Regions from separate parts of the Mesorhizobium sp. M0001 genome, predicted to be linked through region 2. Evidence: predicted binding sites of a transcription regulator. Region 2 holds the regulator's gene; each other region holds the start of a gene.

Region 1 (5,349 bases), on a different contig from region 2:
AGATCTATTTGAAGGAAAGGTCGCCGATCAGCCCAAAGATATAGAGGGTCGCGCTAAGGAGGGAACTCGGCGTGCAGCTGCCGAGATACCTCCCGGCTACATGGACAAGCGACCGGGCGACTATCTCATTTGGGCCGAGATGAAGCAAAAGGCCAAATCGACCAATGCACCGATCCTCTTCATCACAGACGACGCCAAGGAGGATTGGTGGCTTATCCAGTCCGGAAAGACAGTAGGTCCGCGCCCTGAGTTAAGGCAGGAATTTTTCGCAGAAACTGGACAGCTGTTTTACTCTTATGCGCCAGCGCGATTCCTGGCGCTGGTTGCAGACCGCACGAAAAATATCGTCTCGCCCGAGACGGTGAAGGAGATGCGGCGAGCTGAACTCGACGCCGTCGCTTCGTCGTGGGCGCATGCTGCGAACTCGCTGAAAAACCGCTCTGTTGAGTGCACAGCAGAACCTGAGCGTTTTATACGGCTGTTGATGAGGTACTGCAATTTTGTGGGAATGCGGGACAGCATCGGGAATGGCTCAGACCGGGCGGAAGGTATTCGACTGGAAATGGAGAAACTGAGGGTTGAACTTTTTTCGCTTCTTAAAGCCGAGACGTTGGAAGAAAGAGTTGGCGTATTTAATGAGTTTGTCGGCTTGGGTGTCAGAGCTCTTCCAGGTCGATGGGGTCATGAAGGGGACGCAGCGCGGTCCAGACTTCAAATGCTTTACGACAAGGCCCATCTCTCGGCCATATCGGATGGTTCACCGTCTGCTTGGGGACCTGGAGATTGAAGCGTTTGGAGGCATAATCCACCATAGCCACAAACATCCCGCCGGTAAAAGGGGCGGGTGATGGCCTTGCGTAGAGCAGCATAGTCCGACAAGCCTGCGTCATTCAGGACAACGATCTCGCCGTCGATAATTGCGCCAGCATGACCTCTATTTCGTCGCATTCGATCTGCTGCACCTTAACGGCCATGACTTGCGGGGTATGGACCTCGACGACCGCCGCGGGCTCAGTTCATTCAATGGAACGGGACAGGCCCGGCGCAGCGGCCTATAGCTGGTAAGCCGGGCTAGACGCTGTGGTGTCACGAGGTCTAGCGGGGATGAATACCAGGGATGCATGGAGGGTGACGTGCTAGAAGAAACCGAAGAGCTTCTTTTCCAGTCAAACTTGGTGCGCCGGGTCAAGAACCTCGCGCTCGGTCCGACGACGCCTTCAAACGCCCTGGTCCCTCTTTACGAGGCAATTTATAATTCAATTCACGCCGTTCAAGATCGCTTCCTACAGGAGTGGGTGAGAGGCGGCCGGATCGGCGTCTCAATTTTCATGGATAATGGCGCTCCAAGCGTTGAAATCAGAGACAACGGAATCGGCCTAGACAACGATAATTTCACGTCTTTTCGGACCTACGATAGCGATCACAAAGCTAAGCGTGGTGGCAAAGGAGTTGGCCGGCTCTCCTGGCTTAAAGTTTTCGATTCCGCCGAGGTCACGAGCGTCTTTGCGCTGGCCGGAGAACTGTATGTTCGGCACTTCTACATTTTGCTGGACAACCTTAGACCGATTCAACAGCACACAGTGAAGCCGGCTCCAGATGGCCAGATCGGCACGGTCGTTAAGCTCATTCGAATGAAACCGGAATATGCGCGACATATGCCGTCACGCACCGATACCATTTTACGGAAAATTGCGGCTCACTTCCTACCCTACCTTGTTTCAAAGGCGAAACCGTCCATAACGATCGAGACCGCGACTGAGAGCTACGATCTAGGCGAGTTTTTGGGTTCCCAAGGAGTAGAACTGGGAGAGCTCGACTTCCCAGTTTCTGAGACCGAGGAGCTGCATCTTGAACACAATCTTCTTCGGCAGGGCGTCCTCGAAGGCAAGGTAAGTCATACGCTGTATCTTGCGGCCCATGATCGAGTGGTAGCATCCTTCGACATCGGCTTGGCGCTCGGCCTAGCGACATATATCGAACGCGACGGACAGCGTTATGCCTATGCAGGCGTTGTGAGTGGAAGCCTTCTGGATGAGGCTGTGAATTCGGAAAGGACAGCATTCGACCTGGATGCGGAAACCATCGAATTGACAAAGAGGGGGGCACTTGCTGAGATCAAAATTATCTTAGGCCCGCAACTCGACAGGGTCATAGACAAGCAAACAGATCTCTTGCGAAATGTGGTCAAAAAATATCCTCGCTTTTCATATCTGCTGAGCAATCCCAGGGATTTCGTGGCCGATAAAATCCCGCGCAATTTTCGCACTTCCGAACAAATCTACCAGCATCTGGCATTGTACGATTTTCGGGAGAACCGCGACATTGAACGTAAGGTCGAGGTGCTCTCGAAAGAGAAAGTCTCTGATGAAGATCCGGTCCAAAGCGGTGTTCAAGCTATTGTGAGCCGGTTGACAGCCCAAGAATTCTCAGTGCTTGCGGACTATACGGTACGAAGAAAGGTGGTGTTGGACCTGTTGGAAAGAAGGCTGGGCTACCGGCCTGACGGCACAATGAAACAGCATGCGGAGGAGGCTCTGCATAGCTTCGTCGTTCCTATGAGGGTTACGAATAGCGAAATCCATATCGACAAGCACAACCTTTGGATCATCGATGACAAACTTACGTACTATGAGCATTGGGCCTCGGACAAAAAGCTGAAAACCCTTTTGGCCGAGAGCGATTCAGGCAGTCGGCCGGACGTTCTCCTGTTCGGAGGCAGAACTGCCTATCACCGCCCAGGAACTGACCAACCGGTCGTCATCATTGAATTTAAAAAGCCGGTTCGAAACGACTACAATGATGACGAGAATCCATTCACTCAGATCTACGGCTATATCGAGGAGCTTCGCGCTGGCAAAGTCCTGGACCGGTCTGGCGGCCTTATCCAAGAGATTTCGGAAACCACACCGTTCTTTTGCTACATCATCGCGGACCTAACACCCAATCTCCGAAAATGGTTGAGGATGGCCCAGATCAACGTCCCGCTACCCGGAGGCGGCGGGTTCTACGGCTATAACGATGACTATAAGGCATTCATTCAAGCGCTGAGCTACCGCTACGTGCTGAAAGACGCACGAATGAGAAACGAGGCGTTCTTCAAGCAACTCGGTATTTGAAAGCTGATCGCGGCCGCCGGCCGAGAGTAGCTTTCTGATGCCAAATGAAGTTGCGCGGAGGTGCCAAACGATTTTGCGCGCTACAGCCTGAACTCGCGTCAACAGGCTGTCACCCGCCTGTCATGCCCCTGAGTTACCCGCTTGCGGCAAAGCAAATGGGGAATCACTTTGCCATGACGGACGTCTCCTCGGATCTCGTTTTTCGCCGCGGCAAGGAAGTTGGAAAAGCCGTCTACCAGAACCGCCCGCTGTCGAAGGCCGGCATCTCGGAGCGGCTGTTCGCCCTCTTGTTTTCCGGTCTCGTCTATCCGCAGATCTGGGAAGACCCTGAAGTCGACATGGAGGCCATGCAGCTTGGCCAGGGTCACCGCGTCGTCACCATAGCGTCGGGCGGCTGCAACATCCTCGCCTACCTCACCCGCTCGCCTGAACGCGTCGATGCGGTCGACCTCAACGCCGCCCACATCGCCTTGAACCGGATGAAGCTGGAGGCGGTGCGGCATCTGCCCTCGCAGGGCGATCTGTTCCGTTTCTTCGGCGCCGCCGGCACCAGCCACAATTCGCAAGCCTATGACCGCTTCATCGCGCCGCATCTCGACCCGGTCAGCCGCCACTATTGGGAGCGTCGCAGCTGGCCCGGCCGCCGGCGCATCACCGTCTTCGACCGCAATTTCTACCAGACCGGCCTGCTCGGCCTGTTCATCGCCATGGGCCACCGCATCGCCAAATTCTTCGGCGTCGATCCCGCCGGTATCATGGCGTCGAAGAGCCTCGCCGACCAGCGCCGCTTCTTCAACGAAGAGCTGGCGCCGGTCTTCGACAAGAAGCTGTTGCGCTGGGCTACCTCGCGCAAGGCTTCGCTGTTCGGCCTCGGCATTCCGCCGGCGCAGTACGATTCGCTGATCACCTCGGGCGATGGTTCGATGGCCAGCGTGCTGAAGGCCCGGCTGGAAAAGCTCGCTTGCGATTTTCCGCTGAAGAACAACTACTTCGCTTGGCAAGCCTTCGCCCGTCGCTATCCCAATCCGGGTGAGGCCGCCCTGCCCGCCTATCTAGAAGAGGCCAACTACAAGGCGATCCGCAACAATGTCGATCGCGTCGGCATCCACCACGCCAATCTGATCGAATTTCTGGCCGGCAAGGACGCAGGCACCGTCGATCGTTTCGTCCTGCTCGACGCGCAGGACTGGATGACGAACGACCAGCTCAATGCCCTTTGGTCGGAGATCACCCGCACCGCCTCGGTCGGCGCCCGAGTCATCTTCCGTACCGCCGCCGAGCCCAGCCTGCTGCCGGGCCGCGTCTCGATCTCGCTGCTCGACCAGTGGACCTACGAGGACGAGGCCTCGCGCGACTGTTCGGCCCGCGACCGCTCGGCCATCTATGGCGGCTTCCACCTCTATGTGAAGCGCGCGGCATGAGCGCGAGCGAGCTGCCGGCCGACCATGCCGAACTGATGGACGGCGTCTATCGCTGGCAACGCCATATCTACGACCTGACCCGCAAATACTATCTGCTTGGCCGCGACCAGATGATAGCCGGGCTGGATGTGCCGGCGAATGGCAGAGTGCTCGAACTTGGCTGCGGCACCGGCCGCAACATCGCGCTTGCCGCCCGCCGCTATCCCGACGCCCGCCTCTACGGCCTCGACATCTCGGCCGAGATGCTGGAGACGGCGAGCAAGGCGATCGGCCGCGACGGCCTGTCCGGCCGCGCCGTGCTGGCGCGCGGCGACGCCACCGATTTCGACGCCAAGACGCTGTTCGGCATCGAGCGCTTCGACCGCATCTTCGTGTCCTATTCGCTGTCGATGATCCCCGGCTGGGAAAAGACGGTTTCAGCAGCCCTTGCGGCACTCGCACCCGGCGGCTCGCTGCATGTCGTCGATTTCGGCCAGCAGGAAGGCTTGCCCAACTGGTTCCGGACATTGCTGCGCGGCTGGCTCAAGAAATTCCATGTCACGCCACGTGAATCATTGCGCGAAGTCTTGGAATCGGAATCTCGGCGAACCGGCGCAAGCTTCTGTTTCCGCGCGCTTTATCGCGGCTATGCCTGGCTGGCGGTCGTCAAGATCGCGCACTCTTACCTCCCCCTCGATGGGGGAGGCCGCGCCGAAGGCGCGGGTGGCCAGGCACCCCGCCCCGGCGCTACGCGCCGACCCTCCCCATCAAGGGGAGGGTAAAGGGAGCTAGCGCAGTGCCTTCATCAGCGCGCCGACCATCACCTGCGGCCG
Region 2 (5,349 bases):
ACACCCGCCAGCATGGCGGCTGCAAATCTGTTCATTATAACCCTCCCTGCGCCGCCCACGGCGCGACAAAACCGGCCCGAAGGCCTGCACAAAGAGGCTCCATTTTTTCGAGCCTCGAAAAAATACTGGTTCAATGATAAGGCACTGTCAACATCGATTATGATGGATTCTGATGGCGTTGCCGAATTTTTTCGAGCTCCGCAATAAACAATGACAGGGCTGCCGGCGTCTGCCAATATTTGGCTGGTGCCGTCGAACGCCTTCACTATCATGAGGCGCGAGGAGGCCGGGAGGAAAACAAATGTCGGTTGGGATCCGCCACGACGATCTGCGCCGTCGCAACCGTGCGATGGTGATTTCGGCCGTGCGCCGGGCCGGCCAGCCGTCGCGGACCGAGATTGCGGCGACCACCGGCCTCAGCCATTCGACGATATCGGCAATCTCGTCTGATCTAATTCAAGAAGGCATCCTGATTGAAGGCAAGCCTGGCGAGACCGGCTCGCTGAAACGCGGCCGGCCGCAGGTCGGCCTTGGCCTCAACCCGGAAGCGGCGGCGGTCATGACCGTGGTGCTGTCGCTGAACTTCCTCTCCGTCACCGTCATCGACTATGCCGGCCAGGTGGTCGCGGAAGAACAGCGCCGGCTCGACACGCTGACCATGCCGCGCGACGAGCTGATCGGCGAATGCGTAGCAATCGTCGGGCGGCGTCTCGCGGACCCGGACCTCGATGTCCAGAGCATCGCCCGCATTGCCATGGGCATCCAGGGCATCACCGATTCGCAGGCGCGGGCCATGCTGTGGTCGCCAATCACGCCACTGACCGACATTGCCTTCGCCGACATGTTGGAAGCGGAATTCGGCATTCCTGCCACCATGGAGAACGACTGCAATATGATGGCGGTGGCCCTGCAATGGCGCCAGCCCGAGCGCTACCGCGACAATTTCATCGCGATCCTCTTGTCGCACGGCATCGGCATGGGGCTGGTGCTGAAAGGCGAACTGTTCACCGGCACCCATTCCTCGGGCGGCGAGTTCGGCCACATGATCCACCGTCCGGGCGGCGCGCTCTGCCGCTGCGGGCGGCGCGGCTGCGTCGAGGCCTATGCCGGAAACTACGCCATCTGGCGCAGCGCCAAAATGATGAGCGAAGATGCCGAGCCGGTCGATATCGGCGACGCTGATATGCGCGCACTCGCCGCGCGCGCCCGCGAAACCGATGGCCCGGAGCGCGAAGCCTATCGCAAGGCCGGTGAGGCGCTCGGCTTCGGCCTCGGCAGCCTGTTTGCACTGATCGATCCGGCACCCGTCGCCATGGTCGGCGTCAGCGCCGCCGCCTTCGACCTGATCGAACCGGCATTGCGCGAAGCGATCGCCCAGACCGCCGGCGGCCAGCACTCGAAATCGATCTCCTTCGACACCGAGCCCAACGAGCTGCCGCTGATCCGCGAAGGCTGTGCCATGCGCGCGCTCGGCTTCGTCGATCAGGAGATTTTCGCGCCGGGCATTCAGGCCAAATCCGGCAAGCATGTCGCCTGAATGGCCGGCAACGGCGCGACGCGCAGCATCCTAGTCTTCCCTGATCGCGTAGCCGGCGCCGCGAATGGTACGGATGACATCCGGCATGCGGCCGTTGTTGACCGCTTTGCGTAAGCGCCCGACATGGACGTCGACGGTTCGCTCGTCGATATAGATCGTCTCGCCCCAGACATTGTCGAGCAGCTGGCTGCGCGAGAACACGCGGCCGGGATGGCGCATCATGAATTCGAGCAGCCGGAACTCGGTCGGTCCGAGCCTGATCTCGCTCTTCTTGCGGTAGACACGGTGCGACTCGCGGTCGAGCACGATGTCGCCGACCTTGAGCACGCTGGACAGCACTTCCGGCTTGGCCCGGCGCAGCAGCGCCTTCACGCGCGCCATGAACTCCGGCGTCGAGAATGGCTTGACCAGATAGTCGTCGGCACCGGTGGACAGGCCGCGCACGCGATCGCTTTCCTCACCGCGCGCGGTCAGCATGATGATCGGCAGCCGCTCGGTTTCGGGCCGCACTCTAAGCCGCCGGCAGAGCTCGATGCCGGAAACAGCGGGCACCATCCAGTCGAGCACCAGGAGATCGGGCACGTTTTCCTGCAGGCGGATCTCGGCCTCGTCGCCGCGTGTCACCACCTCGACCTGATAGCCTTCGGATTCGAGGTTGTAGCGGAGGAGCACGCCCAGCGGCTCCTCGTCCTCCACGACCATGATGCGTGGCGCGATCATAGGCAGTTCACCCTCATCAGGCCGGCGTGGCCATCGCCGTCTCGTCCTGCTTCGGACGATTGGCGGGCAATTGCTGGCCGGTCAGCACATAATACGCATTTTCGGCGATGTTGGTGACATGATCGCCGATGCGCTCAAGATTCTTGGCGCAGAACAAGAGATGCGTGCAGGCGGTGATGTTGCGAGGGTCTTCCATCATGTAGGTCAAGAGCTCACGAAACACGGACGTGTATTTGACGTCGATGCGCTCGTCGTCATTCCTGAGTTTTGCAAGCGCTGCCGCATCGGTGGCGGCATATTCCTCGACGACGCCTTGCACCTGGATCAGCACCAGTTGCGCCATGGCATCGATGGAGTGCGAGAGGTCGCGCGGCGTGACGCTCAAGCCCACGGTGCCGACGCGTTTGGCGATGTTCTTGGCGAGGTCGCCGATGCGCTCGAGGTCGCCCGCCATGCGGATCGAGCCGACCACGGCGCGCAGATCGTTGGCCATCGGCTGGCGCTTGGCGATCAGCGTGATGGCGCGGTCGTCCAGTTCGCGCTGGCGCGCATCCATGATGGCGTCGTCGGAAACGACACGCTGTGCCAGCGCATTGTCCGAATTGAGCAGCGCCCTGGTCGAGCCGCTGACCATCGAGCCGGCCAGATCGCCCATGTCGCGGATCAGCTTGCTGATCTGCCCGAGCTCTTCATCGAAGGAGGCGACGGTATGTTCACCCATGATCTTGGTCCTCGTGCCTAAAAATTCACCCGCCGGACGGCTCAGCCGAAGCGGCCGGTAATGTAGTCCTGGGTGCGCTTGTCGTCGGGGTTGGTGAACATCTTGTCGGTGACGCCCTCCTCGACGAGATAGCCGAGATGGAACATCGCCGTGCGCTGCGAGACGCGCGCCGCCTGCTGCATCGAGTGGGTGACGATGACGATCGTGTAGTTCTGGCGCAGTTCGTCGATCAGCTCCTCGACACGGGCGGTGGCGATCGGATCGAGCGCCGAGCAGGGCTCGTCCATCAGGATCACCTCCGGCGACACGGCGATGGCGCGCGCGATGCACAGGCGCTGCTGCTGGCCGCCGGACAGGCCGGTGCCGGGCTCCTGCAGGCGGTCCTTGACCTCGTTCCAGATCGCAGCCTTCTTCAGGCTCTGCTCGACGATCTGGTCCATGTCGGACTTGCGCTTGGCCAGCCCATGGATGCGCGGGCCGTAGGCGACGTTCTCGTAGATCGACTTCGGGAACGGGTTGGGTTTCTGGAACACCATGCCGACGCGGGCGCGCAGTTCGACGACATCGATGTTCTTGTCGTAGATGTCGTCTTCATCGAGCGTGATCTTGCCGGTCACCCGCGCCGAATCGATGGTGTCGTTCATGCGGTTGAGGCAGCGCAGGAAGGTCGACTTGCCGCAGCCGGACGGGCCGATCAGCGCCGTCACCTGGTTCTGGCGGACGTCGAGATTGACGTCGAACAACGCCTGCTTCTCGCCGTAGAAGACGCCGACCTTGTCGCCGCGCATCTTGATGACTTCGTTCGACTTGGCGTTCATTTTGTCGCCCACTGCATTCTCAAGGGACTGTTCGGTCATGATGTTCATACCAAATTGCCTTTTTTCTACCAGCGCCGCTCGAAGCGGCGCCGGAGCACGATCGCGGTGATGTTCATGGCCATGAGGAAGACGAGCAGGATGATGATGGCGCCGGACATGCGCTCGACAAAAGCGCGCTCAGCCTCGTTTGCCCACATATAGATCTGAACCGGCAGCGCGGTCGCCGGATCGAAAGGCGTCGTCGGATAATCGGCGACGAAAGCGACCATGCCGATCAAGAGCAGCGGTGCTGTCTCGCCGAGCGCACGCGCCAGGCCGATGATGGTGCCGGTAAGGATGCCTGGGGCGGCAAGCGGCAGGATGTGATGGAACACCATCTGCATCTTGGAGGCGCCGAGACCTAGGGCCGCCGAGCGGATAGACGGCGGCACCGCGGCGAGGGCGGCGCGCGTGGCGATGATTATGGTCGGCAATGTCATCAAGGTCAGCACCAGGCCGCCGACGAAGGAAGCCGAGCGCGGCATGCCGAGGAAGTTGATGAACACGGCAAGGCCAAGCAGACCGAAGACGATCGACGGCACCGCCGCGAGATTGTTGATGTTGACTTCGATCAGGTCGGTGAAGCGGTTCTTCTTGGCGAATTCCTCGAGATAGATCGAGGCGGCGACGCCGATCGGCAGCGCCAGCAACAGCACGATCACCATCATGTAGAACGAGCCGATGATCGCCACGCCCATGCCCGACGTTTCGGGCCGGCTGGAGGCGCCATAGGTGAACAGGCCGGTGTTGAAATGCTCGGCCATCACGCCGTCGGCTTTAAGCTTGTTCATCCAGTCGATCTGCTGGTTGGACACCTTGCGGCGCGCTTCATCGACGCCGAGGTCGATCTGGCCCTTGAAGGCCGAGTCGAGGTTCGCGGCAGCCAGGATGTCGACGTCACGCGTCCTGCCGATCACCGACGGATCGGCGGAGACGATGTCGCGCAGCTGGACGCGGGCGCCTTCCGACAGGAAGCCCTTGAGCTTCAGCATCATCGGCTTGTTGGCCGGATCGATGCCGAGCTTGGCCACCAGCGCGTTTTCGGCGAGCTTGGGATAGTTCGCCTTGATCAGCACGGTAGGGTCGGTCGCGCGCTTGCCGGAGGGATCGATCACCTTCTCGTCGAAGGTGACCGGCAGCGTCACCGTCGTCTGCCAGAAGGCGGTGTAGCCTTTCGAGACGATGGTGATCAGCATGATGGCCAGGAACGCCAGGCCCACCGAGATCGCAATCACGCCATAGATGCGGAACCGGCGTTCGGCGGCATAGCGCGCCTTCAGCCCGATGTCGCGGCGCGGTCGCGCGACGGCGCCCGCCATCGTGTCCAGGGGGATGTCGGTCATTCGTACTGCTCCCGGTACTTGCGCACGATGTAGAGGGCGACGATGTTCATCACCAGCGTCAGCGCGAACAGCGTCAGGCCGAGCGCGAAGGCGACCAGCGTCTGCGGCGAGTTGAACTCGAGGTCGCCGGTCAGCTGGTTGACGATCTTGACGGTGATGGTCGTCATCGCC
Region 3 (5,349 bases), on a different contig from region 2:
CGCCGCCTGCCGGCTGGGCGCTGGTCGCCGTCAGCCATGTCGGCATCTGCGGCACCGACTACCACATCTTCGAAGGCAAGCACCCGTTCCTTGCCTATCCCCGCATCATGGGCCATGAAGTGTCGGGCACCGTCGTCGAGACCGGCGAAGATGTCGACCTTGCCGTGGGCGAGCCCGTCATCATCAATCCCTATCTCGCTTGCGGAAAATGCATCGCCTGCCGGCACGGCAAGCCGAATTGCTGCGTCAGGATCGAAGTGCTTGGCGTCCATCGCGACGGCGCCATGGCCGAGCAGATCCTGGTGCCGGCGCAGAATCTTTATCCGGCAAACGGCTTGTCGCTGGCCGATGCGGCGGCGGTGGAATTCCTCGCCATCGGCGCGCATGCCGTGCGGCGCGCTCGCGCCGAACCAGGCGCCCGCACGCTGGTCATCGGCGCCGGGCCGATCGGCCTTGGCGCAGCGCTGTTTGCGCGCATCGCCGGGCTCGATGTCAGCCTGCTCGACATGAGCACGGAGCGGCTGGATTTTGCAAAAGGCGAACTCGGCTTCGCCACGCTCGACGCCTCACAAAAAGCGGCAGCCGAACTGGTGCGCGAGGCAACCGGCGGCGAAGGGTTCGACATCGTCTTCGACGCCACCGGCAACACCGCCTCGGTGCAGTCGGCCTTCGCACATGTCGCGCATGGTGGCACGCTCGTGCTGGTCAGTGTCGTCAAGGACGACATCGTCTTTTCCGACCCGGAATTCCACAAGCGGGAAATGACATTGATCGGCAGCCGCAACGCGCTGAAAGTCGATTTCGACCACGTCGCCGCCTCGATCCGCAACGGCGCCGTGCCGCTGGCAAAACTCGTCACCCACCGCACCACGCTAACCGGCACACCGCGTGATCTCGCGCGCTGGGCGCATGAGAAATCGGGGCTGATCAAGGCTGTGATCGAGGTTGGGGCATAACATCGCAGGTGGTCCCGGCCCGAATGATGACGACCCGCGCAGGTTGACTCCCACTCCGTCCTCAAAACGCCAGGCCGGTGAAAAATAGGCGCGCCCCGCTACAGCGCCGACAGTTTCAGCTCCACCCGCTCCGCCGGAAACCGTGTTTCGGCGAACTGGATCGGCTGGCCGTCCGGTGTGACGTTGACGGCGACCGCGACCAGCACGATGGCGCCGGGCTGCAAATCGAGATCGGCAAGGTCGGCGGCGTCGGCGTGACGCGCCGACAGAACCGTCGATTGCCGGAGATAATCGTCGATGCCGAAACGCCGGAGCGAGGCGGTTATCGAACCGGTCTCCGCCATCACGGCATCGATGCCGGCGAAGCGCTTTGCTTCGTACCAGCTGGCGGCGCGGGACACCGGCCGTCCATCGGCTTCGCCGCGCGTCTCCAGCCGGATCACCTCGGTGCCCCTGGCAAGGCCGAGGCCGTCGGCGACGCGCTGGCTGGCCGATTCAACTACGGACGTGAGCAGCACGATATGCCGTTCCGAAGTCTGTCCCTGCAGGCCCGTCGAAAAACGCGTGCGCGCGCCGATCGGATAGGACAGCCGCTTGCGCGACAACACGAAAGTGCCGCGTCCCTGCTCGGCCCGCAGCACACCGTCCTGTACCAGGGCCGATATGGCGCTGCGCACCGTGTGGCGGTTGACGCCGTAGCGTTCGGCCAGCGCCATCTCCGGCGGCAGCGCGGCATTCTCGGCGAAATCGCCGGACGCAATCGAATGCAGGATCTGGTCGGCGATCTGCCGCCAGAGCGAGACGCCACTGCGGCGTTCAATGCTGCTCGCGCTCTTTTGAGCCACCATTTCCCCCCCGCTCCACCCCCTGTCATCCACCCGTCATGGACACGGGTTAGATAATAGGTATAATTTGTATAGTTGTCTATATCACTAGACAAATTTTATTTGGTCAGGGAGTAACCCAATGCGAGGACAGGAAGCGCGGGAACAGGCCGAGCGCAAAGACGTCATGGCAACGCTGGCGCAGGCTAACGGCGACGACATCGCCCGGCTCTGGAACGAGGCCGGCCTGACCTCCGAGGCCGAGCTTCTGCGTGGCCCGGAAACCGGTCTGGTCACCGTGCGTGGTCGCATCGGCGGCGGCGGCGCACCCTTCAATGTCGGTGAAGCGACGGTCACCCGCGCCACAGTTCGGCTCCCTTCCGGACAGGTCGGCCACAGCTACATGCTTGGCCGCGACAGGAAGAAGGCCAGGCTGGCCGCAATCGCCGACGCGCTCTGGCAGGACCCGGCGCAGCGGAGGACGGTCGAAACCGCGCTGGTGGCGCCGCTGCGTGCCGCCCAAGGCGAAGCGCGCGAAAAGCGCCGCGCCGAGACGGCGGCAACGAAAGTGGATTTCTTCACCATGGTGCGCGGAGAAGACTGATGGACATCGCAGCTCAATCGATCGACGGCGGTTTCGCCGATCCGGTGTTCAACGCCCAGACCGTCTTCCGCGCAATCATGGACGCCATGGCGCGGCCGGGCAGCGTGCAGCCTCTGCCGGCCTTCGCCCGGCCGCCGGCGCCGCTGTCGGCAACCGCCGGCGCCATCGCGCTTTCGCTATGCGACAACGACACCCCGCTCTGGCTCGACCCTGCCTTGCAGGCGTCCGCGGCAGTCAAATCCTGGCTCGGTTTCCACACCGGCGCGCCACTTGCCAACACGCCGGCCGATGCGCATTTCGCCTTGATCGCCAACCCGGCCGAGATGGCTGCTCTCGACGGCTTTTCGCAAGGCACGCAGGACTATCCCGACCGCTCGACGACACTGATCCTGCAGGTCAGCAATCTCGTCTCGGGCGCGCCGCTGTTGCTCGAAGGTCCTGGCATCGAAGTCTCTGCCGCGATCGCGCCGGCACAGATGCCGCGTCATTTCGTCGAACAGTGGAAGCAGAACAGCCAGCGCTTTCCGCGCGGCGTCGACATCCTCCTGGCGGCGCCCAACGGTATCGCCTGCCTGCCGCGCACGACGCGCATCAATACGATGGAGGCATAAATGTATGTCGCGGTAAAAGGCGGCGAAGTCGCAATCGCCAATGCCCACAGCCTGCTTGCGGACCGCCGTCGCGGCGACCGTTCGGTGCCGGCGCTGCGCCTCGACCAGATCGTGGAACAGCTGGCGCTCGGCGTCGACCGGGTGATGAGCGAAGGATCGCTCTACGACCGGGAACTGGCGGCGCTCGCCATAGTCCAGGCGCGCGGCGACATGATCGAGGCGATCTTCCTGGTGCGCGCCTACCGCACCACACTGCCGCGCTTCGGCTACACCAACGCCATCGACACCGGCGCCATGCTGGTCGAGCGGCGCGTGTCGGCGACCTACAAGGATTTGCCCGGCGGCCAGCTGCTTGGGCCTACCTTCGACTACACCCACCGCCTGCTCGACCCGGAACTCGCCGCCGGCGCCGATGTCGCCGAACCGCTCCAGCGCGAGACGGAAACGCAGGCCATGCCGCGCGTTTCGACGATCCTCGCCCGCGAAGGGCTGATTGAGCCGGATGGCGACATGCCGCAGGACCATGTCCCCGGCGACATCACCCGCGAGCCGCTTGAGTTTCCGATGGCGCGCGACATCCGCCTGCAGGCGCTGTCACGCGGCGATGAAGGGTTTCTGCTGGCGCTCGGCTATTCCACCCAGCGCGGCTATGCCCGCAACCACCCCTTTGTCGGCGAGGTGCGTATCGGCGAGGTCGAGCTGGAACTCGACGTGCCGGAACTGCCCTTCGCCGTGCTGCTCGGCAAGGTCCGCGTCACCGAATGCCAGATGGTCAACCAGTTCAAGGGCTCGGCCAAGGCGCCGCCGCAATTCACCCGCGGCTACGGACTGGTCTTCGGCCAAAGCGAGCGCAAGGCGATGGCCATGGCGCTGTGCGACCGCGCGCTGCGCGCAACGGAACTCGGCGAAGATGTCGTCGCCGCCGCGCAGGACGAGGAGTTCGTCATCTCGCACTCCGACAATGTTCAGGCGACCGGCTTCGTGGAGCATTTGAAGCTGCCGCACTATGTCGACTTCCAGGCCGAGCTCGATTTGGTGCGCCGCATGCGCGCCGAATACGAAGCTCGAGAGAACCCTGCAAAGGTGGAAGAGAAGCGGGAGGCTGCCGAATGAGCCTAATCGCCCCCGCCATTGCCGCCACCCCCGTTGCCGCCATCCCCGTTGCCGCCGTCATGGGAATGGCTGCTATGCCCGCCGACGTAGCTGCCGTTTCCGCCTGTGACATGCGCGCCATCTCTGGAAGCAGGCAGAAACAAGCGCCGAGGTACAAAACCGACCACGCAGACAAACGCCAGAAGCAGAATTGCAATCTGGATCCAACCGGTCTGAGTCATTCGACTTCGCCTTTATTTCCGTTTTCTGGGCGTCAATGCAATAGCAGGGAGTGGATTTGATCGCCATGACCGACATCGCCACCTACAACTTCGCCTATCTCGACGAGCAGACCAAAAGGATGATCCGCCGGGCGATCCTCAAGGGCATCGCCATCCCTGGCTATCAGGTTCCCTTCGCTTCGCGCGAAATGCCGATGCCCTATGGCTGGGGCACTGGCGGCGTGCAGGTCACCGCCTCGATTATCGGGCCGGACGATGTGCTGAAAGTCATCGACCAGGGCGCCGACGACACCACCAATGCCGTCTCGATCCGCGCCTTCTTCAAGAAGGTAGCCAACGTCGCGGTGACGACCGATACCGCCAGCGCCACCATCATCCAGACCCGCCACCGCGTCCCGGAACACCCGCTGAGCGCCGGCCAAGTTCTAGTCTACCAAGTGCCGATACCCGAGCCGTTGCGCTTCCTCGAGCCGCGCGAAACCGAAACGCGCAAAATGCATGCGCTCGAGGAATACGGCCTGATGCATGTGAAGCTCTACGAGGACATTGCCAAACACGGCCGCATCGCCACCACCTATGCCTATCCGGTCAAGGTCGAGGGCCGCTATGTCATGGACCCCTCGCCGACGCCGAAATTCGACAACCCCAAAATGCACCGTTCGCCGGCCCTGCAGCTGTTCGGAGCCGGGCGCGAAAAGCGCATCTATGCCGTGCCGCCCTTCACCGATGTCGTCAGCCTCGACTTCGAGGATCATCCCTTCGAGGTCCAGACCTTCGACCTGCCCTGTGCGCTGTGCGCGGCGGAAAATGTCTATCTCGACGAGGTCATCCTCGACGACCATGGCGACCACATGTTCGTCTGCTCCGACACCGACCATTGCGAGAAGCGGCGCGCCGAAGGACATCGCGGCCACCTTGCGGCTGAAAGCCATGTTACCGCAGGAAAGATGAGGCCAGCAGAATGACCGGCGACCCACTGCTGCGCGTCTCCGAACTGTCCAAATTCTACGGCTCGCGCGT

What was found. Region 2 encodes PhoB, which activates phosphate uptake and scavenging genes when phosphate is short. Its sites were predicted from a motif close to TGTCATNNANCTGTCAT; they were not measured.
Region 1: the regulator PhoB is predicted to act here: its motif matches at 3,213-3,229, upstream of NKK50_RS01690 (BtaA family protein).
Region 3: the regulator PhoB is predicted to act here: its motif matches at 1,825-1,841, upstream of phnF (phosphonate metabolism transcriptional regulator PhnF).

What each region holds. Positions count from the first base shown of each region.
Region 1 covers NZ_JAMYVS010000001.1:360,572-365,920, reverse strand. Annotated here, with positions in the region: gene NKK50_RS01705 (PIN-like domain-containing protein) at 1-787, shown strand, start outside; partial or broken gene NKK50_RS01700 (ATP-dependent DNA ligase) at 921-1,007, shown strand; gene NKK50_RS01695 (ATP-binding protein) at 1,134-3,116, shown strand; gene NKK50_RS01690 (BtaA family protein) at 3,239-4,537, shown strand; gene NKK50_RS01685 (class I SAM-dependent methyltransferase) at 4,534-5,298, shown strand; gene NKK50_RS01680 (serine hydrolase domain-containing protein) at 5,305-5,349, opposite strand, start outside.
Region 2 covers NZ_JAMYVS010000014.1:90,628-95,976, reverse strand. Annotated here, with positions in the region: gene xylF (D-xylose ABC transporter substrate-binding protein) at 1-35, opposite strand, end outside; gene NKK50_RS27335 (ROK family protein) at 302-1,537, shown strand; gene phoB (phosphate regulon transcriptional regulator PhoB) at 1,568-2,257, opposite strand; gene phoU (phosphate signaling complex protein PhoU) at 2,274-2,978, opposite strand; gene pstB (phosphate ABC transporter ATP-binding protein PstB) at 3,020-3,844, opposite strand; gene pstA (phosphate ABC transporter permease PstA) at 3,862-5,178, opposite strand; gene pstC (phosphate ABC transporter permease subunit PstC) at 5,175-5,349, opposite strand, start outside.
Region 3 covers NZ_JAMYVS010000002.1:275,893-281,241, reverse strand. Annotated here, with positions in the region: gene NKK50_RS06330 (zinc-binding alcohol dehydrogenase family protein) at 1-956, shown strand, start outside; gene phnF (phosphonate metabolism transcriptional regulator PhnF) at 1,055-1,804, opposite strand; gene phnG (phosphonate C-P lyase system protein PhnG) at 1,923-2,384, shown strand; gene phnH (phosphonate C-P lyase system protein PhnH) at 2,384-2,995, shown strand; gene NKK50_RS06310 (carbon-phosphorus lyase complex subunit) at 2,996-4,108, shown strand; gene NKK50_RS06305 (hypothetical protein) at 4,111-4,329, opposite strand; gene NKK50_RS06300 (alpha-D-ribose 1-methylphosphonate 5-phosphate C-P-lyase PhnJ) at 4,395-5,294, shown strand; gene phnK (phosphonate C-P lyase system protein PhnK) at 5,291-5,349, shown strand, end outside.